Alkalihalophilus pseudofirmus: one gene and its partner. The protein of the gene in region 2 interacts with the protein of the main gene of each other region in a pairwise test. Links are inferred from orthologs where the notes say so. Each region holds a gene or a part of one and is shown on either strand. Other genes may lie near its edges. The genes, in order: purT and PQ478_RS15180.

Region 1 (10,446 bases), 580 kb from region 2 along the record:
GAAATTCGATCTAAAATTGTCGGCAGGTAATAAAAACCTCTTGAATGAATGACCTCTGCTGGTCTACCTCCAGTAATCACATTGGCCCCTTCTAATTTAGCCTGTTCAACCATTGCTTGAATTCGGTCGAACTGTTTTTTTGTAATAATTGGTCCTAACTCGTTATTCTCTGCTCCAGGACCAATAGAGATAGATTCTATCAGCTTAACTAGCTTCGTCAGTAATTGTTCTTTGACTGTATGGTGTACAATTAATCTAGAACCGGCAGAACATGTTTGGCCTGCATTCTGAATAAATGATCGGACAATTACTTTAGCAGCTTCATCTAAGTCAGAGTCTTCGAAAACGATATGGGGTGACTTACCTCCAAGCTCTAATGTAACGGGTACGATTTGTTTAGCTGCAGCCATCATCACCTTGACTCCCGTATCATAAGAACCGGTAAACGTAATATGGTCAATGTCAGGGTGATTAATCAAAGCATCTCCTGCTTCATGACCGTAACCAGTAACAATTTGCAAAGCTGATTTCAATGTCTCATTACCAGCAATCAGTTTCCCTAGTGCTAGGATAGAGAGTGAAGCATCTTCAGCCGGCTTCACAACAACTGTATTACCTGTGGCGATTGCAGCCGCTATGCTTCTAGAAGCAATTTGCAAGGGGTAATTCCAGGGGATTATCTGTGCACTTACCCCAATAGGCTCTCTAATCGTATAATCAAGAATTCCAGGTTCCACTGGTATGGTTTCCCCGAACATCTTGTCTGCCATTCCAGCGTAATATTCAAAATAACGAGCGCTGTTTTCTACATCATTTTCTGATTGAGATAATGGTTTGCCTGTATCACTTGTTTCAATATTGGCTAATTCTGATTTATTCTCTCTTAAATTAGCTGCTATTTCATTAAGAGCTCTACCCCTTTGTGAAGGCTTTAATGACTGCCAAGATTCAGAATCAAACACTTTCTTAGCTGCTGTCACTGCGTGTGCCACATCTTGCTTTTGCCCACGTGGTATTGCGGTTATGACTTCCTGACTTTCGGGATTTACAACCTCAATCATTTCTTTATTCGAAGCATTCAACCAGTTACCATCAATGTACATCTTTTCCCAAATCTGTGTAGAGTCCATTTTCCTATCCCCCCGCTTTGCTTGAATAATGAGCTGGTACTAAATAACAAGCAAGAACTGTGCCAATTTTAATCCACATAAAAGTACACTACTTTAGAGATAAAGGTTGCATTAAGTTGCAAGAAACAACAATGATGTTGCAGATTGCAACATCATAGATTATATTTTTTTATTTTTCTCCATAAAGTGGTTCGATCAATACCTAAGGAGCGAGCTGCAAGCACTCGGTTATTATCATATTTCTCAAGAGCATGTACGATTAAATGCTGCTCATTTTCTTTCAGCCCTGCTTGTCTAGCTACTTCCCTTTCTTCCATATACGGGATAAATGGATTATCCGCTTTCAATACCGAACCTTCTTCTAAGACAACCATTCTTTCTACAACATTTCTAAGTTCTCTAATGTTACCCGGCCATTCATACTCCTTTAATTTTCGATAAACGCCTTCTTCAACCTCTAAAATAATAGAACCTCTTTCTTTATTAAACTCAGACATAAACATCTCTACGATGTCCGGTATATCCTCTAACCGTTCTCGTAGGGGAGGAATATCTAACGCAAGTACATTTAATCGATAATAAAGATCCGCTCTAAAACGCTGTTCCTTGATCTCAAGTTCAAGTTCACGATTTGTAGCAGCTATAATGCGAACATCTACAGGTATAATTTTATCTCCTCCAACGCGCCTGACCGTTTTTTCCTGTATCACGCGAAGGAGAAGAGTTTGAATTCTTTGAGGTATTTCTCCTATTTCATCTAGAAATAATGTGCCTCCATGAGCTAATTCAAACAGCCCTTGTTTTCCACCTTTTAACGCACCAGTAAATGTACCTTCAACATACCCAAACAGCTCGCTTTCAAGTAAATTTTCAGAAAGTGCAGAGCAGTTGATCCCTACAAATGGCCCGTATGAACGCCTGCTTGAAGCATGGATTCCTTGGGCAAATAGTTCTTTTCCAGTACCCGACTCTCCAGTGATTAATACGGTTGAGTCTGTTGCAGCATACTTTAATGCAAGTTTTTTAGTAGAGTGGATAATGGGGGATCGTCCAACAATATCCTCTAGGGAATATACCGTCTCTAACCCATTTTCATGTAACCTTCTTCTAAGTTTCAGCTCAGCTTTCTGAATATCAGTAATTTCTTTAAAATTCGAGACAGCACCGATCACTTTCTTACCAATTTTAATGGGATAGCGATTAATCACTAACTTACGCCCATGAACTGTTGCAAGATCTCCCATTTCTACGACACCTGTCTTCAAAACACGTAACATATCTGAATCAGGTATATAAGAGGTGATATTCTGCCCAATACTGTGGTTATCTAACCCAAGAATTCGTTTAGCATGTTGATTTACAAGCTTTATTATTCCGTCTTTGTCAACCGTTACAATCCCATCATGATCAGAATCAAGTATGGCATCAACTTGATAACGGTCCCTAATTACCTCTTCAGTAAAAGTCAGCATGGAGGCTGCAATTTGAACAATATTAATTAAAACAGCTTTACCTGGTGTGACAAAATTGAGATGTTGAAGCGGTATATGAACAAGTTCTTTTTTCAGCCAAATAGGTGCTATGTATGCAGTGCGATCATCTATTGCTATAGAGGAAGCATCTTTTAATAATACAAAAGAAGACGCTGAATCACTTCTTTTCAACCAATCTATTTCATCCTGAGTTCCAACTACTTTATAACTTGTTTCCTTATTATGATTTATATATTCTTGAATGTCCCAAGAAGTAATCATTATAGGAATAATAGGCAAAGGAATATGCTCTAACTCTTTCTTGTATATCGCAGGAGTCACTATGATCATTGGATTCATTACTTGGTCTAGTAGTGAATTAAGAGAGGAAAAATATTGAACTTTTATCTTTTCCTTTTCGAACAATGCTGCTAGCTCATCAACGTACATCTCATCAACTTTATAAAGTACAATCATTAGAACCTTCACACCCCTTTTATAAAGAGTTCTATAATTTGAGTAAAGTTCCTCTTTCTCTAAATCTCTAAGACTTTCTTTAAATATAAAAAAACCCTTAACACTAAGTGTTAAGGGCATCACCAACTCAACTAAACAACGGAACCACATTCGTATAACGGTTAAATTCTCTTACTTCCTCCGGGTCTTTCATCAGCTTGACAGCATCTTGATAGCTTTTCATTTTCTTTAGCATATCAATAAAAATCTCATCTGCTGCAGCTTGTTCCTGAAGAGATGCGAGCAATGTGGCGTTAGCTAAGAGCCATTCGAATGTTTTGGTTTCATAGTTTTGTTTCATATTCCAAGATAGATAGAGATAGGTCACTTCTGAAACTTCTTCTTCATTCCTCAGAAGGTCCTCACATAATGAAATCGCTTGTTCTTTATCCATGCCGATCATCCTTTATTATTCGCTCCCCTCATTATAGGTGAGATGTTAAGTGACATCTATGGACGAATAAAGGGAGTAGATTCAATGTTTTCCAGCTTACAAACAATGGAATGATTTTTAATTAATCGGTTGGACTTCCTTCTCATAAATAATGCCAATTTTCTCTGCAGCCTTCTTTGACTGTTCACATGCCGCGTCCACTGTATCAGCCGTGCTTAAGCTGACAGCAAGACGTCTTCCTTTGAGGGCATTCGGTTTTCCAAAGATCCGTAATTGTGTGTTAGGAACCCTTAGAGCGTCTTCCATACCTGTCATTTGATAAGTGTTACTTGCTTCTGTTGCTTTAATCGCATGGCTTGCGCCGTTTGAATGCAGTTCGATTTCAGTGATAGGCAGCCCTAAAATCGCACGAACATGAAGAGCAAATTCAGATAAATTCTGCGTGACTAATGTAACAAGGCCTGTATCATGAGGACGCGGTGACACTTCACTGAAGTATACTTTATCCTTTGTTAAGAATAATTCAACGCCAAACAATCCATATCCGCCTAGTTCATCAGTAATCTTTTTAGCAATTTGCTGTGATTCCTCGATTTGAGCAGCTGACATTTGGTGCGGCTGCCATGATTGTATGTAATCTCCACCCTTTTGCACATGGCCGATTGGTGCGCAATACGAAGTCCCTGATACAGAGCGGACAGTCAATAAGGTAATTTCTGAATCAAAGTGAATGAACTCCTCAACAATGACTCGTGTGCTTTTCCCGCGTCCGCCTTCAATCGCTTCATTCCACGAGGATTCAACATCATCAAATGTTTTACAAAGTGTCTGTCCTTTTCCTGAAGAACTCATAAGCGGCTTAATTACGCATGGTGTACCAATTTCAGCAACCGCTTTTTTTAATTCTTCAAGAGAGTCAGCAAACGCATAATTCGCTGTTGGCAGACCTAGTTCTTCTCTTGCCAAACGTCTGATTCCTTCACGATCCATAGTAAGCTTCGTCGCTCTTGCAGTAGGAACGACGTTAAAGCCTTCTCCTTCAAGCTCAACCAATGCATCCGTTGCAATGGCCTCCACTTCTGGAACAATGAGATTTGGCTTTTCTAATTCAATCACTTTGCGCAGTTCTTCTGCATCAAGCATATTTACCACATGACATCTGTGAGCGACCTGCATCGCTGGTGCCCCCGCATAACGGTCAACAGCAATCGTTTCCACTCCGAGTCTTTGAGCCTCAATGATCATTTCTTTTCCTAATTCACCTGATCCTAATAGCAGCATTTTTTTGGCATTCACTGTATTTGGCACACCATACATATGTAACGACCCCTTTATCAAATGATTGGTTTTAACTAATGATAACGCGAATCAGATGATATAATCAAGGTATTTTACACCATTTACGAACATTTATATATATTAGTTCATAAATAATTCGCTTTTATAACTTGCTAGATAAATGAAAAAGCTGCCCTCTACAGGACAGCTTCATTTGCAGGCTTTGTTAGTAAACTGACGACCACAAAGAAAATAAAGGATAATACGATTGGGAACACCACGGTATGCAATCCGAATAAATTCGGCGCAAAGGTATGAATAAGAATATAGGATGCCACTCCAACAATCATCGAAGCGAGAGCACCGTGTTTGTTCCCTCTTTGCCAATACAGTCCCATAATAACAGGCCATATAAAGGCCGCTTCAAGTCCTCCGAATGCAAATAAATTTAACCAAATAAGCAAATCAGGCGGGCTTAACGCAAGCATAAACACTAAAATACCGAGAGCCGAGGTTGTTCCTATGGTGATTTTCTTTACCTCTTTATCAGCAGCATTTGGCTTAATGTAATTTAAATAGACATCCTTAACAACAGTGGAGCTGACTAAAAGAAGCAGGGAATCCACCGTTGACATGATCGCTGCCATTGGTGCTGCGAGTACGATGCCGGCAAGCCATGGCGGCAGAACCTCCAATGTAATAAGCGGCATGACACTGTCAGCCACTTCAATGCCTGGAAGAATCGGACGTGCAAATACACCGATCAAATGCATTCCAAGCATAATAAAACCGACAACAATTGTTCCAGTAATCAAGGCGCGGTGCATCGCCTTGGCATTTTTATAAGACATCGCACGAACGGTTACTTGCGGCAGAGCGACAACTCCTACTCCGACTAAAATCCAAAAAGATGAGACATAAGCAGGCGTCAATCCACCGTCAAGCCCAAACGGGGTAACCAAATTCGGATTTTCAGCGACGAGATCCTGCATAATGTTCGTAATCCCGCCCCCTGCAATAATCGTCCCAATTAATATGATCAATGTACCAAATACCATGACCACACCTTGAATCGTATCCGTTAAAGCAACAGCTCTAAAGCCCCCGATAATAACGTAAAATAAGACCGCAACGGCAAAAATAAATAAAGCCGACGTATAACTTAACCCAGTTAGCGACTCAATTAATCGTGCACCGCCAACCCACTGGGCAGTCATAGCTGAAAATAAAAAGATAATAATGCTGAAGGCAGAAAACAGCACGACCCACTTGCTTTGATACCTCTGCTTTAAAAAGTCAACAAGCGTAATCGCTTTGTATTTTCTCGCGTAGATCGCAAATTTTTTCCCAAGCACCATTAAGACAAAATAACCTGTAGCCACTTGCGCCATTGCAAGTAGTACCCAGCCTAATCCTTGGGTATAAGCGATGCCAGGCCCGCCGATAAAGCTGCTAGCACTGCCGTATGTAGCAATCATGGTCATCGCTAATATAAAGCCGCCAAGTTCCCGGCTCCCTAGGAAATATTCTTGTAAAAAGGAGTCAGACCGCTTTAAAAACTTCGAAGACCAAAAACCAACGACAAAAATTGAAGCTAAAAAAATAATCAGTGGAATGATGACGGGCCAGTTCATTTAGACTCCCCCTCCTCATCCTCAAACGGAACCTCTTTGAAGAATCCCTTTACAGCAATAATGACGAGAACAACCATAACGAGAAATCCAACTACACAGCTGTAGAAAAACCATGCAGGCAGTCCGAATATATATGTATATTCACTCACTGGCTTAGAGCCAAGTCCATATGCAAAGCCGTACCACCATGCGAAGTTTATGATGACTAAAATGACTCCAATCAGCGCCTCTCGATGAGCGATTTTAAATCGTGGATCTTTTGGATCAATGTCCGGCTTATTTTTTTGCTCAAACGAACCTTTCATCGCTTACTCTCCTTTCTTTGTTTGTTCGTATTCTGCATCAGTCCATTATACAACGGAACACCCCGGCACTGTCGATTTTTTTCGAATGAAAATCTAGACCCAGACTCATACTAGTTTGAGGGGTGATTACCATTAAAATGTCAAGTGCACTACTATCCATCATACTTTTATTTTCTTTTATGCCGAGTGAAGAAACTCTAACGTTAACCCATGACGGTGAAACACTGATTACCATTCATCGCACTGAATTTGCAGATGGCATTCTTGGCAGAGCTGCTGTAGATGAGGATAAATACGCTGAGCTTGAGGATACCATTGCCACTCAGGTGTACATGGATCCTGTAAATGCCAAGCTTGATGAATTTGGCCAGATTATCCCTGAAGAAACTGGGATAACCTTAGACCGCAGAGCGTTTAGAGAGTTATTTTTTGAGTATTTTTACGGAAGCGAACGGGTCTCAACTGACGTGCCGACCTTTACTCTATTTGCAAAAGTAGATAAAGAACTGTTAAAAGAGATCCGCGCTGTTCAGATGGGTGCCTATGTTACCTATTTCAATTCACACAACAAGGAACGAGCCCATAATATTACCCTCGCAGCTGAAGCGATTAATAATTATGTTGTCTTTCCAAATGAACGCTTTTCCTTTAATAAAGCGGTGGGCAAGAGGACACCTGAGCGAGGTTACCTTCCAGCACCAGTCATTGTGCGCGGTGAATTAACGGAAGGAATCGGCGGCGGCATTTGTCAGGTTTCATCGACCTTGTTTAATGCCGTAGATAAAGCTGGCATGAACATCATTGAGCGTTATACGCATTCAAAACGTGTGACGTACGTGCCGCCAGGAAGAGATGCAACAGTCAGCTGGTATGGCCCTGACTTTGCCTTTACTAACAGGCATAATCAGCCGATTTTGATCCTCGCTAAAACGTATCACGGAACCTTGCTTGTAAAAGTCTTCTCATCGGAGGAAATTGATTATACACCGCGCGATGTTCCTCGTGCGCCTAATAAACTCCCGCCTGAAGTTGATGTAGATGAATAGAAAGGGAATTGTAAACGAAGCTGCCTCCAACATGAGACAGTTTCGTTTTTTTACTAATTGAGTGAATATCTCACTATATTATCAAAAAGAACCGCAATGTTAATTGATTGCGGTTCTAATCATTCTCCATTCACTTAGAGGAGATTCTCTTTGTAAGCGGAATGTGGTTGTGAGTTCTCTTTCCTTTTTCCCTCTCTCAGACAACCTGTACGTAAAGGGTATTTCCCGGTACAGAAGGTTATCTAAGCTAGGTGTGTGCTCTTTTGTGATTCGCATAATCTCTATCTGTTTTAATTCTTCCGTTCGGATGTCGGTTTTAGGTATATGAATTAATTTGGCCAAGTCTGAATCATTATGGTTGTATGCTGTTGCTAATAAATGTACGATATTTTCAGGCGTTTGCTGCTTTACAAAAGGAACAACTAACCCTGCAGCCTTGTGTATCATTACTTGATGAGACAAGTCCAAATTCTTCGTTTTATGTGTTACACTCCCTGCAAAATGAATACAAAAGTGACCTGGAAATCCATTTGCAAGGGCCCCGCCCCCATGCGGCATGCCATGCATAGAAGCAGCGATTTCACGGCCGTCATGTTGGATAAGAATCGCTCGACGCGCCCAGCTCCATTTTCCGCCATATATCTCTTTCATGATTTTTGTGTCTTCTAATGTTAAAGGCTGCACATCCGCATGATTCGCTCCTGCTCTGCGCTGTCCTCGAAAACTTAGTCCTGTTTCAAGGTCTGAAATCGTAAAACTCGTATACCTTGGGATGAGTTTATCCACTTCTTCCCATTCCATCAATTCACCAAAATGTTCTTCTTCTAGCCCGGTAAAGAACGTACTTAGCTTCTTCCATATCTCCTCTTTTTCAAATTGATATTTGGTCATAGTTGAGGGGTCATATAAATACCCTCTTTCATCAATTGAAAAAGCTTGTACACGATACCCTTGATCAACTAAAATCGAGCGGGTAGAGAAAGGGATTTCCCGGACCTTTTGAATGGGTTTTATGTTTTGCAGTGCTCGGTTGACAAGAGAAGACCGAATCTCAAGCTCTGTTTGATGAACAGCATCACTCGATGATTTGACCACAAGCATGATTGGCGCAGCTTCCTCTTTTGCTAAGGCAGAATGGGGCATCATAATGGCCATGAACAGTAGTACACTTACTAAAAGACGTGTCATTTTTTCCCATCCTTTATTGAAGTTTAACTTATACTCTTTAACTATTTGCAAAACAGCCCCCCATCAATCAGGGTGTTGTTGGAAATCAAAAAACCTCTAAACCACAGGGCTTAGAGGTGAAATACTTACACTCGTTTATTAATCATAAAATTGTCTTCAAGCAAAAGCCAGTTTTGTGGAAAATCCCAGCCGAGCACCCAGTAAAATAAACCACGCAGCCCAAATTCTTTGACAAGATCGAATTTAGCCTGAATGCTTCTTGCATCATCAAACCACACTTCATGCTGGCGGCCCTCTTCATCAACATACCTGAAATAGGGAGATTGAGCGGTTTGGTCATATTCAATGGCTGCATTGTATGTGGCAGCAAGCCTGATCGCTTCTTGATGATCAATGGCTCTCGCACGTGATTGACCTGCGACAAATGGCAGAGTCCAATCATAGCCGTACAACGGAATGCCCATCATAATTTTATCATTAGGCATCTGAGAGGCGGCAAACTCAATCACTCGCCTTACCTGGTCAATTGGCGCAACAGCTCTAGGAGGTCCTCCTGTCCAACCCCATTCATAGGTCATTAAAAAGACAAAATCAGCGACCTCGCCATGCGTCCGGTAATCATGACCTTCATATAAGACCCCTTCCATCCCCTCTTCCACTTGAGGTGCAAGCGCGCTCGATAAGTAAAATCCTTTTTCATCCAATCTTTCTTTTGCTTTCCTCATAAGATTGTTATAGGCTTCTCGATTTTCTGATCCTAAATATTCCAAATCAAAATCAAGTCCTAAGTAGCCTTTTTCCTCCATAATTGCGATCGCTTCGTCGAGCAGCCGGTCCTGCAGCTGTTCATCTTGCAAAATAGCAGTAGCAAGCTCTGTGCTGAAGCCACCATCTTCAATATTTGTAATGACCATAAGCGGAATCGCATTCTGACTGTATGCAGTATTTATAATCGCTTGATCATCAATCGGACGAAGCGTTCCATCGTAGTTCATTTCGTAACTAAATACCATCACAAATGTTAAATAGCGGGCCTTATCCCCTACAACATTTGCCGAATCTTCCCCTGTAATATTTAAATCAATATAACCACCCACATCAATAGCAGGCTTTTGACGGTATTCGGTCGGAATATACAACCTCTTCCACACATGCACGTCGCGTGTAGAATGAATTTGATTAACTTGAGTTATCAGCTCTGGCGGAATGTGATACCGTTGACTCACTTCCCAAATATTCTCACCAGGCTGCAGCCAGTGAAATCTCCCGACTGATGGAATGACCAACGCTTGCCCTACAACAAGCTGGTCGGCGTTTTCTAGCTGGTTTGCATCTACAATCATCTGATAAGGGATCTCATATTGTCTAGCGATTGACCAGACCGAATCTCCCGGTACCACCACATGAATTTGCAAATTCCCGCCCCCCTCTTATCTTATCTTTTCTGTGCCGTACTTTGCTCCTCTAAAAACGGTATTCATAA
Region 2 (10,317 bases):
GTGCCAAGGCGGTACTTGAACAAACACGTAACCTTAAAAACGATCATATCCAGATTGTTGAATTTGAAATTGGCTTTGAGCAGCATGTTGAGAATGAAGATGGTCATTCCTATACAGTTTCAATTCAAGAAGAAGATTATCAGAATTTAAAAAAATACACTCAAGAGAATGAGTACGGCGATAAATTTCACATGGCGAGAAATAAAGATATTGTGAAAATTATTCTGCTTGAAGACGGGAAGATTCCTGAGAATTTATCAGAGTTCCCTGTATTTCGTCAATACAAAAAAGAAGCATTAGTAAATGAAGAAACACAAGCGCAAGAGGATGCAGCTGAGTAAGTTGAAAAGCTCTTTTATTCTGTTATGAATAAAGGAGTTTTTTTTGGTTATCTAGAATCATAGTATTCAGACAAATCTCAATCGTAATTCTTTCTTTAAGTCGAATTTCACAGAGAGTTGCTTCAAAGTTATGATATAATACATTTTATATTAGTAAGATCATGCTTCACCCCCTAGAGGAGGGTGTAAGTAAGAAAAGGAGAGTACATATATGTTAAAGGTACAAGAAATTAAAGAATTAATTCGTGCAATGGACCAATCAAGTCTTGATGAAATGAAGTTCGAGCAAGAAGGAACAAAAATCATTCTGAAGAAACAAACAGCAGAGGCAGTAGCAGTACAAGCAGCTCCGGCACCAGTTGCAGCTGCAGCTCCACAACAAGAGGCACAGGCTCCCAAACCTGTAGAACAAGCTGAAACTGTAAAAGCTGAAAGTCCATCAAAAGATGAAAAATCAGAAGCGGCAGATGCAAATTTACATACGATTACTTCACCAATGGTAGGAACATTTTATTCATCTCCATCACCTGACTCTGACCCTTATGTGAAATCAGGCGACACGGTAGAAGAAGAATCTGTTGTATGTATTGTTGAAGCGATGAAGTTAATGAATGAAATTGAAGCTGAAGTAAAAGGAAAGATTGTTGAAGTTCTTGCCCAAAACGGTGAACTTGTTGAATATGGTCAACCATTATTTGTCGTAGAACCTAGCTAAATTATAGGAGTGGGGATAACATGATAAAAAAACTGTTAATTGCAAACCGAGGAGAAATTGCAGTTCGAATTATTCGAGCTGCCCGTGAAATGGGTATTGAAACCGTTGCCATTTATTCTGAGGCTGATAAGGACGCCCTGCATGTGCGTTTAGCAGATGAAGCATATTGCATTGGACCGACACCTTCTAACAAAAGTTATTTAAACTTCACAAACATCATGAGTATTGCAACCTTAACAGAAACGGATGCTATCCATCCTGGTTACGGATTCTTAGCAGAGAATGCAGACTTCGCTGAAATTTGTGCTGCTTGTAAAGTGACATTTGTTGGACCAAGTCCGCAAGCGATCAACAAAATGGGAACAAAAGATGTGGCGCGTGAAACGATGGCGCAAGCAGGAGTGCCGATTGTTCCTGGTTCTGATGGTATTGTGGAAGATGCAGAAGCTGGCATGAAAGTAGCTGAGGAAATTGGTTTCCCTGTTATTATTAAAGCAACTGCTGGCGGTGGCGGGAAAGGTATTCGTGTAGCTCGCACCCCTGAGGAACTGAAGAAAGGGATGAACATTACTCAGCAAGAAGCTGCAACAGCATTTGGTAACCCAGGAGTATATATAGAAAAGTACATTGAAGATTTCCGTCATGTAGAAATTCAAGTTCTTGCTGATAATCATGGAAACGTCGTTCACTTAGGTGAGCGTGATTGCAGTATTCAACGCCGTCTTCAAAAGCTGTTAGAAGAAACGCCTTCACCAGCTATTACTCCTGAAAAGCGTGCTGAGATGGGAGCTGCAGCGGTAGCAGCTGCAAAAGCAGTAAACTATTCAGGTGCGGGAACTGTTGAGTTTATCTTTGATCATAATACGGGCGAATTTTATTTCATGGAAATGAATACACGTATCCAAGTTGAGCATCCTGTGACTGAGATGGTAACAGGGGTTGACTTAATTAAAGAACAAATTAAAGTAGCAAGCGGAGAAAAATTATCTTTCACTCAAGAAGAAGTGACATTTAACGGCTGGTCAATTGAGTGCCGTATTAATGCTGAGAACCCGTCTAAAAACTTTATGCCTTCACCAGGGAAAATTACAAACTACCTGGCTCCAGGCGGTTTAGGTGTGCGTATCGATTCTGCTGTATATCCTGGTTATGTTATTTCACCGTTTTATGATTCAATGGTAGCTAAAGTCATTACTTATGGTGCGACACGTCAGGAAGCAATTGACCGAATGAAGCGCGCATTAGCAGAGTTTGAAATTGAAGGAGTAGATACAACGATTCCTTTCCATTTGAAGCTTCTGAATCATGAAACCTTCGTATCGGGCGACTTTAATACGAAATTCCTAGAAGAACATGATGTTATGGGAGTTAGAGCAGTAACAAAATAAAGGATTTGGAGGAATGTATGATGAATGAAAATCACATTCTAGAATTAGAAGATCAAAAATCTGAGCTTGGTACAGTAGAGATCTCGCCAGAAGTGATTGAGGTTATCGCGGGTATTGCTGCATCTGAGGTAGAAGGTGTTGCAACAATGCGTGGTAATTTTGCTGCTGGAGTAGCTGAAAAGCTTGGCCGCAAAAATCACGGTAAAGGTGTAAAGGTCGAGCTTGATGAAGAAGGAATCACTGTGGATGTCTCTGTTGTGATTTCATACGGTGTTCAAGTACCTGAAGTAGCAAAGCTTATCCAGCACAATATTAAACAAGCGCTGCAAACAATGACTGCGATTGATCTGCAAGCGGTCAACGTCCATGTAGTAGGTGTTCAATTTGAAACAACAGAAGTAATTGATACAGAAGCATTATCGTAAGAAGGATAGAGCGGCCAAGAGTCAAATCTTGGCCGCTCTTGCTCATTTCTTAATGATCTATTGGATTTAAAGGTGAAATAAAGGAAAGAATATTGTGAAAACGAAGGATAGGGAGGAATAAATTCGATATTGTTCTGTTTTCACAAAAAGTGTTATGCTATTATCAACATATTAACGACTTATTTTATTAATAAGGTAAAGGGGTAAGAACTGAATGAATCGAAGACTGGCACGACTACGAGCAGCCCAAGCATTATATCAAATGGACTTAACCGGTTCAGAGATGGAAAGTGCAATTGAAAGTGTATTGGAAGATAATGAGAAGCAGAGTGAGTTTTTCACACAATTAGTTCAGGGAACAACTGAACTAAAAACAAAGATAGATGAAACCATTTCAGCTAATTTAGAAGGCTGGACGATTTCAAGAATGGGGCATGTTGATCGCGCCATTATTCGTATGGCTATGTATGAAATGTTGGAAGTAGAAGATATTCCGGTCAATGTTACATTTAATGAAGCAATTGAGTTAGCAAAAGCTTTTGGCGGAGAAGAAGCAGGACGTTTTGTTAATGGAGTCCTTTCGAAATCTATTGAAACGCTTAATCTTGATCGAAAAAAATAATTAAATGAATGAGTAAGGGGAGTGGGAAACATGAGTGCTGCGTTACTAAATGGGAAAGAGCTTGCTGCTAAAAAAAGAGAAACAATGAAAAAAGAGGTTTCAAAACTTATAGAGGCTGGTATTAAGCCAGGTCTTGCGGTGATTTTAGTGGGTGAAAATCAAGCATCGAAAACATACGTAAGATCTAAGCAAAAGGCGTGTGAACAAATTGGTATTCATTCTGTCCTCACGACGATGCCTGAAGATACGACAGAAGAAGTATTATTAGCAGAGATTGATCGTCTGAATGAAGACCCTGATATTGACGGAATTCTCGTCCAGCTGCCCTTGCCTTCACAAATCAGTGAGAGAGCAGTGATTGAACGTATTGCTCCAGAAAAAGATGTGGATGGTTTTCACCCCGTTAACATTGGAAGAATGATGACAAAAGATAAGACATTCTTACCATGCACGCCATTTGGAATCGTAGAAATGTTAAAAGAGGCTGACATACAAATGGCAGGAAAGCACGTTGTAGTCGTAGGTCGAAGCAATATAGTCGGAAAGCCTGTTGGACAACTCTTGCTAAATGAAGATGCAACCGTTACATACTGCCACTCTCGTACAGATGACATTGCAAACTTTACGAAGCAAGCGGATATTCTTATTGTAGCAGTAGGTCGTGCAAAAATGATTAAAGCATCAGATGTCAAAGAAGGTGCGGTAGTTGTTGATGTTGGTATGAACCGAGAAGATGGTAAATTATGCGGAGATGTTGATTTTGATGAAGTGCGTGAAGTAGCTTCTCATATCACGCCTGTACCTGGCGGTGTTGGTCCGATGACAATTACGATGCTTCTTGAAAATACGATTCAATCAGCAAAAGAACGAGCATAAGGAGAACTTTATGAGCGTAGGAGACATTGTATCCGTTTCACAATTGACCAGGTATATTAAAGGTTTAATGGAACATGACCACATTTTGACCGATGTATGGATACGTGGTGAAATCTCTAATTTTAAACTACATAGTCGTGGTCATATGTACTTTACGATTAAAGATCAGAATTCACGTATACAAGCGGTAATGTTTGCTGGACATAATCGTTATTTAGCCTTTAAACCAGAGAATGGGATGAAGGTTTTAATTCGTGGCGAAGTAAATGTATATGAGCCTTACGGTCAATATCAGCTCTATGCAAAAGAGATGCAGCCTGATGGAGTAGGGAGTTTGTTCTTAGCGTATGAAAAGCTAAAAGAAACCTTACAAGAGGAAGGCTTGTTTGATGAGTCTAGAAAAAGACCAATCCCTCGTTTCCCAAAAAAGATTGCAATCGTCACGTCGCCTACCGGAGCTGCTATTAAAGACATGCTTGCTACTTTGAAGCGCCGTTACCCGCTTGCTCAAATTACATTGCTTCCTGTACTCGTTCAAGGGCAGGAGGCACCTGCATCTATTGTGCGGGCTGTAAACCAGGCAAATGCAGCGAATCAATTTGACACTTTAATCGTGGGCCGCGGCGGTGGATCGATTGAAGAATTATGGGCCTTTAATGATGAGGGAGTTGCTCGCTGTATTGCTGCTTCTACTGTGCCTGTAATATCCGCAGTAGGGCACGAAACAGATTTTACGATTAGTGATTTTGTAGCGGATCTTAGAGCACCTACCCCAACAGGTGCAGCGGAGCTTGCAGTACCTGATGTAGCAGAATTGCTTCATTCGAGACAAGTTCTCCATAACCGGCTTAAAAGACAGATGAAGCTTAAAATAGAAGAACATCAAGAGCAGTTAAAGCGTCTTAAGCGTTCTTATGCCTTCAGATATCCTCTGCAGCTCATCAGGCAAAAGGAACAAGAACTAGACACTCAGCTTGAAAGATTGCAAAGGGCATCTAAGCGTCATATGTCTGATAAGCAACAACAATTTCAACTTATCGAAAAAGCCCTGCAGCGGCTCCATCCTAAAGGCCAGATCAAAGACGCGCAATCAGGTTTGAAAGATAAAAAGCTCCGTCTTGAAAAGTCAATGACTCAGCACCTTTCTAGACATGAACAACGGTTTAACCATGTAGTAAGTGAGTTGAACCTGCTTAGTCCATTAAGGATTATGGAGCGAGGCTATAGCTTGGCCTATACTGAAGGCAAAGAAGAGTTGGTGAAGTCAATCCAGCAAGTTGATGCAGGACAGAAGGTTGAAGTAAGAGTAACTGACGGAGTAATTTATTGCCAAGTAGAAGATAAACAATCAAAACATTCATAAAGCAAAAAGTGAGATGGAGGGATTAAGATGACCAAAGCGGCAGATACGACGGCAAAAGCGAACGAAATAAGCTTTGAAGAGGCCATGGAGCAATTAGAAACGATTGTAGAAAAGCTTGAGCAAGGCGACGTACCTCTTGAAGAGGCTATCTCAATGTTTCAAGAAGGAATGCAGCTCTCCAAAGAATGTCACTCGAAATTAACGAGTGTAGAAAAGAAGATGGATCAAATCCTTCATGCTGACGGTGAACTTGAAGCGACGGATTTTCAGGAGGAGGAAGAGTGAACGAGCAATTAAAGGGTTTCTTTAACGAATATAGGAAATTAATCGATGCCAGACTCCCTTCATATATCGAAGACCTCAGAGCTCCAGACACGTTAAAACAAGCAATGACCTACTCCTTGAAAGCCGGAGGGAAAAGAGTTCGCCCCCTCCTTTTGCTTGCTACATTAGACGGATTTAATCGACCAATAGAAGACGGTCTTGATCTGGCTTGTGCGATAGAAATGATTCATACGTATTCACTTATTCATGATGACTTGCCTGCCATGGATGATGATGATACAAGAAGAGGCCAGCCGACAAACCACAAAGTATATGGAGAGGCAATGGCAATACTTGCAGGAGATGCTCTTCTTACATATAGTTTTGAATTAATTACAAGTATGTCTGCTGTACGTGAGGAGCCTGCAAAAGCTTTGACATTAGTGCGGGAATTAGCCAAAGCAAGCGGGCCTTGTGGGATGGTCGGGGGTCAAGTGGCTGATATTGAGGGTGAAAATCGATCACTGACTGTTAAGGAGTTAGCAGACATTCATCACCATAAAACAGGAGATCTTCTAGCTTATTCAATCATCGCAGGGGCTGTTTTAGCTGATGCAAGTGAGGAAGACTTAGAACATTTGCGTATGTTTGCTATTGAGCTCGGGCTGCTTTTTCAAATTAAAGATGACATCCTTGATGTTGAAGGAGACTCAGATAAACTAGGTAAGCCGGTTGGAAGCGATGATGGAAATAATAAGAGCACATATCCTAGTCTTCTTGGGCTAGATGGAGCAAAGAAAATGCTTGATGTGCATACAATGAAAGCAAAAGAACATCTTGAGGCAGTGAAGATGGACCGAACGTTGCTTTTAGCTTTAACTGATTATGTAGCAGGCCGCGACCATTAATTGGAGTCGTACGGACTTCTTTTCCATTGAGCTTCTTGTATAGAACATGTTATACTTATGTATACGAAGAGTGGTGCAGTATTCTAGTCAGTCCTCCGTTTTTGAAGGCGGGGCTAAAAATCCGCCAAAGGGCACATCGATGAAGCTCCTTGTCTTGGCTTGAGGCGCCCAGCCTTGGGTCTTGACTGGGAGAAAAGGTAGTAGGGCGATCCACAAAGGCATGTGGGCGATGACCCTACTACTGTGGAGGCCTTTTGCAGAAACGGTATGTATTAGATGCCGTTTTATGCAAAAGGTATGAACCTGCATAGGCAAACTAGGGAGTTTGTCTGCAGCGTAGCCTGCCTTGAGTGGAGTTAGAGGGGATTATGGATATGTGTTCGCCTCATTGTCGGCCAACAATGAGACGTTCTTACCATATGAAATCTGCTCTGCAAAAGAGGATAAAAGAATGGCTCGGGACTGTTGAGGAAATCTCCTAGACTGTTCAATTGAGTTGCAGTTGACATCTATTGAGGATTACAGTGTAGACTAAGTGGTAATCCAGTCTGACGTTTGGTGACAGCGTCAAATTTGGTATAATGGGAAACCACCATTGCGGCGACGCGTGGGACTGAATTGGGAAAACCTACTGGACCTAAGCTACAGAGTTTACTCTTTAGATGACCACTCCATTAATTTTTATGTACGTTACATAACTAAGTATAAAGGTGATACAGATACGAATATGAAACCTCTATTGAAATCGATACATTGGAGTTTGGGAATTGCCGTTATCACACTAGTGTTAGCGGCTATTTTTTCAGTTATTTCCACATTTGTATTAAGTGGAGTAACATGGGCTGTTGGCATGATCATCGTTTTTATTATTGTCTTTTTTGGTGTGTTTTTTGATACAATCGGTGTAGCGGCTACAGCTGCACACGAAAAACCCTTTCATGCAATGGCATCTGAGAGGTTAAATGGTGCAAAACATGCGGTGTTAATTACCCGCAATGCAGACAAGTTTGCCAATTTTTGTAATGATGTAATTGGGGATATATCAGGTATTATCAGTGGTACAGCCTCAGCTTATGTTGTACTTCAACTTTCTATCCAGCTAGGATACGGCGAAACCTCGATCCAGCAATTTTGGATTTCAGTCCTGTTTACGAGTGTTGTGGCCGCATTAACTGTTGGCGGAAAAGCGATTGGCAAAACCTTGGCGATCCATTATGCAACCCCGATCATTTACCAAGTTGGTAGATTATTGTACCTTTTAGAGGTAAGATTAAAAATAAAAGTATTTCAAAACAACGTAAAAACGAAGAAAAAGTTAAAATGATACTAAGACAAATCGACATGAAAGTGAGGGTTTCTACATGAAGCTAGAAGAGTTTAAAAACCCGAGCGTACTAAAAAATTATTCAAAAGATGAGATGGCTGAATTAGCAGAAGACATTAGGAGCTTTCTTATTGAGAAGCTTTCAGTAACAGGCGGTCACCTAGGACCCAATCTTGGAGTAGTTGAATTAACGCTTGCTCTTCATCAGTTATTTGACAGCCCGAAAGATAAATTTATTTGGGATGTGGGACATCAAGCTTATGTACACAAAATCTTAACAGGAAGAGCTGGCCAATTTGATCAGCTTAGACAGTATAAAGGGTTATGCGGGTTCCCAAAACGTAATGAAAGCGAACATGATGTGTGGGAAACAGGTCATAGTTCTACTTCTCTTTCTGCAGCTATGGGTATGGCTGTTGCGCGTGATCTGAAGGGGACAGATGAAAACGTTGTAGCGATTATTGGAGATGGTGCCCTTACTGGTGGAATGGCTCTTGAAGCCCTGAATCATATTGGACATGAGCAAAAAGATCTCATTGTTGTTCTTAATGATAATGAAATGTCAATTGCTCCAAATGTAGGTGCGCTTCACAGTGTTCTCGGTAGATTACGAACAGCTGGAAAATACCAAAAAGCTAAAGAAGAGTTAGAACAGCTAATCAAAAAAATACCAGCATTCGGCGGGAAGCTTGCCACAACGGCAGAACGTGTCAAAGACAGCTTAAAATACTTGCTCGTATCAGGGATCTTCTTTGAAGAAATGGGCTTTACGTATCTTGGTCCTGTTGATGGACATGACTTTGATGACTTAAAGGAGAATTTGTCTTATGCAAAGAAGACAAAAGGACCAGTTCTTATTCATGTTCTAACAAAGAAAGGTAAAGGGTATGAACCGGCTGAAAAAGATGAAAAAGGTACTTGGCATGGTTTAGGACCATACAAAATTGAATCCGGTGAAGTTGTTAAAAAGCCAGGGCCTCCGAGCTACAGCGGTGTGTTTGCTGAGACATTGAAAAAAGTGGCTAAAGAGGACAAAAGAATTGTGGCAATTACAGCTGCAATGCCTGGTGGAACAAAGCTCGATGTGTTTGCGAAGGAATTTCCAGATCGGATGATTGATGTAGGTATTGCTGAACAGCATGCGACAACAATGGCAGGAGGGCTCGCTACTCAGGGAATGAAGCCTGTGTTTGCCGTCTACTCAACATTCCTGCAGCGCGGATATGATCAAATTGTCCACGATATATGCCGTCAAAATTTAAATGTTGTGTTTGCGATCGATCGTGCTGGATTAGTAGGTGCTGATGGTGAGACTCATCAAGGAGTCTTTGATATTGCCTATTTACGTCATTTGCCGAACATGAAAATTTTGATGCCTAAAGATGAAAACGAATTGCAGCACATGATTTATACAGCTACCCAGTATAATGATGGGCCGATTGCGGTTCGTTATCCTCGTGGGAATGGCTACGGGATTAAAATGGACGAAACTCTAAAAGTGCTTCCGATTGGCAAGTGGGAAACGGTGAGAGATGGCAATGATGCCTGTATACTGTCTTTCGGTACGATGCTTCCTGTAGCAGAAGAAGCGGTAGAACAACTCGCAAAAGAAGGTATTTCTGTGAAGCTTGTTAATGCTAATTCAGCAAAGCCTTTAGATGAGGAGCTGCTTCATGATTTGGCTAAAGCAAACATGCCGGTATTAACCTTAGAAGAGGCTTGTGTACAAGGCGGATTTGGCAGTGCAGTGTTGGAATTTTTCCATGATCACCATTATCACAACGTAGAAGTCAATCGAATGGGTATACCAGATGAATTTATTGAGCATGGAAGTGTAGGTCAGCTGCTTGAAGAAGTTGGCTTAACGAGTGCAGGGGTCGTTGAACAACTGTCAACCATGCTCCCTAGAAAGCAACAAAGGGCGTAAGAAATGGCTAAAAAAGAACGTGTAGATGTATTGCTTGTAGAACGAGGCTTGCTAGAAACAAGAGAGAAAGCAAAGCGCTCAATTATGGCAGGTCTTGTTTTTACCGGCACAGAACGAATAGATAAAGCAGGTCTGAAAATTGATGCGGATGCTCCCCTTGAAGT

Evidence for each region.
Region 1: the proteins of PQ478_RS15180 (region 2) and purT interact in binary tests that used the Escherichia coli proteins (3 or more experiments, as listed by UniProt). The link is inferred for Alkalihalophilus pseudofirmus from one-to-one orthologs.

The regions. Positions count from the first base shown.
Region 1 is NZ_CP117835.1:2,263,110-2,273,555, forward strand. Bases 2,730-5,664 are described here. They hold purT (formate-dependent phosphoribosylglycinamide formyltransferase), read right to left. Parts: upstream 4,830-5,664; coding sequence 3,630-4,829; downstream 2,730-3,629. Other genes in these bases: PQ478_RS12220 (sigma-54 interaction domain-containing protein), read right to left, coding at 2,730-3,079; PQ478_RS12225 (hypothetical protein), read right to left, coding at 3,207-3,512; panF (sodium/pantothenate symporter), read right to left, coding at 4,988-5,664. Also shown: PQ478_RS12215 (aldehyde dehydrogenase family protein), read right to left, coding at 1-1,130; more of PQ478_RS12220, read right to left, coding at 1,283-2,729; more of panF, read right to left, coding at 5,665-6,424; PQ478_RS12240 (YhdT family protein), read right to left, coding at 6,421-6,729; PQ478_RS12245 (VanW family protein), read left to right, coding at 6,867-7,775; PQ478_RS12250 (hypothetical protein), read right to left, coding at 7,875-8,963; PQ478_RS12255 (glycoside hydrolase family 18 protein), read right to left, coding at 9,089-10,378. UniProt on the Escherichia coli protein: Involved in the de novo purine biosynthesis. Catalyzes the transfer of formate to 5-phospho-ribosyl-glycinamide (GAR), producing 5-phospho-ribosyl-N-formylglycinamide (FGAR). Formate is provided by PurU via hydrolysis of 10-formyl-tetrahydrofolate.
Region 2 is NZ_CP117835.1:2,847,813-2,858,129, reverse strand. Bases 5,151-7,956 are described here. They hold PQ478_RS15180 (polyprenyl synthetase family protein), read left to right. Parts: upstream 5,151-6,011; coding sequence 6,012-6,902; downstream 6,903-7,956. Other genes in these bases: PQ478_RS15175 (hypothetical protein), read left to right, coding at 7,630-7,956; xseB (exodeoxyribonuclease VII small subunit), read left to right, coding at 5,758-6,015; xseA (exodeoxyribonuclease VII large subunit), read left to right, coding at 5,151-5,730. In the rest of the region: PQ478_RS15220 (hypothetical protein), read left to right, coding at 1-341; accB (acetyl-CoA carboxylase biotin carboxyl carrier protein), read left to right, coding at 553-1,056; accC (acetyl-CoA carboxylase biotin carboxylase subunit), read left to right, coding at 1,077-2,444; PQ478_RS15205 (Asp23/Gls24 family envelope stress response protein), read left to right, coding at 2,465-2,869; transcription antitermination factor NusB, read left to right, coding at 3,084-3,491; bifunctional methylenetetrahydrofolate dehydrogenase/methenyltetrahydrofolate cyclohydrolase FolD, read left to right, coding at 3,522-4,367; more of xseA, read left to right, coding at 4,378-5,150; more of PQ478_RS15175, read left to right, coding at 7,957-8,226; dxs (1-deoxy-D-xylulose-5-phosphate synthase), read left to right, coding at 8,264-10,153; PQ478_RS15165 (TlyA family RNA methyltransferase), read left to right, coding at 10,157-10,317.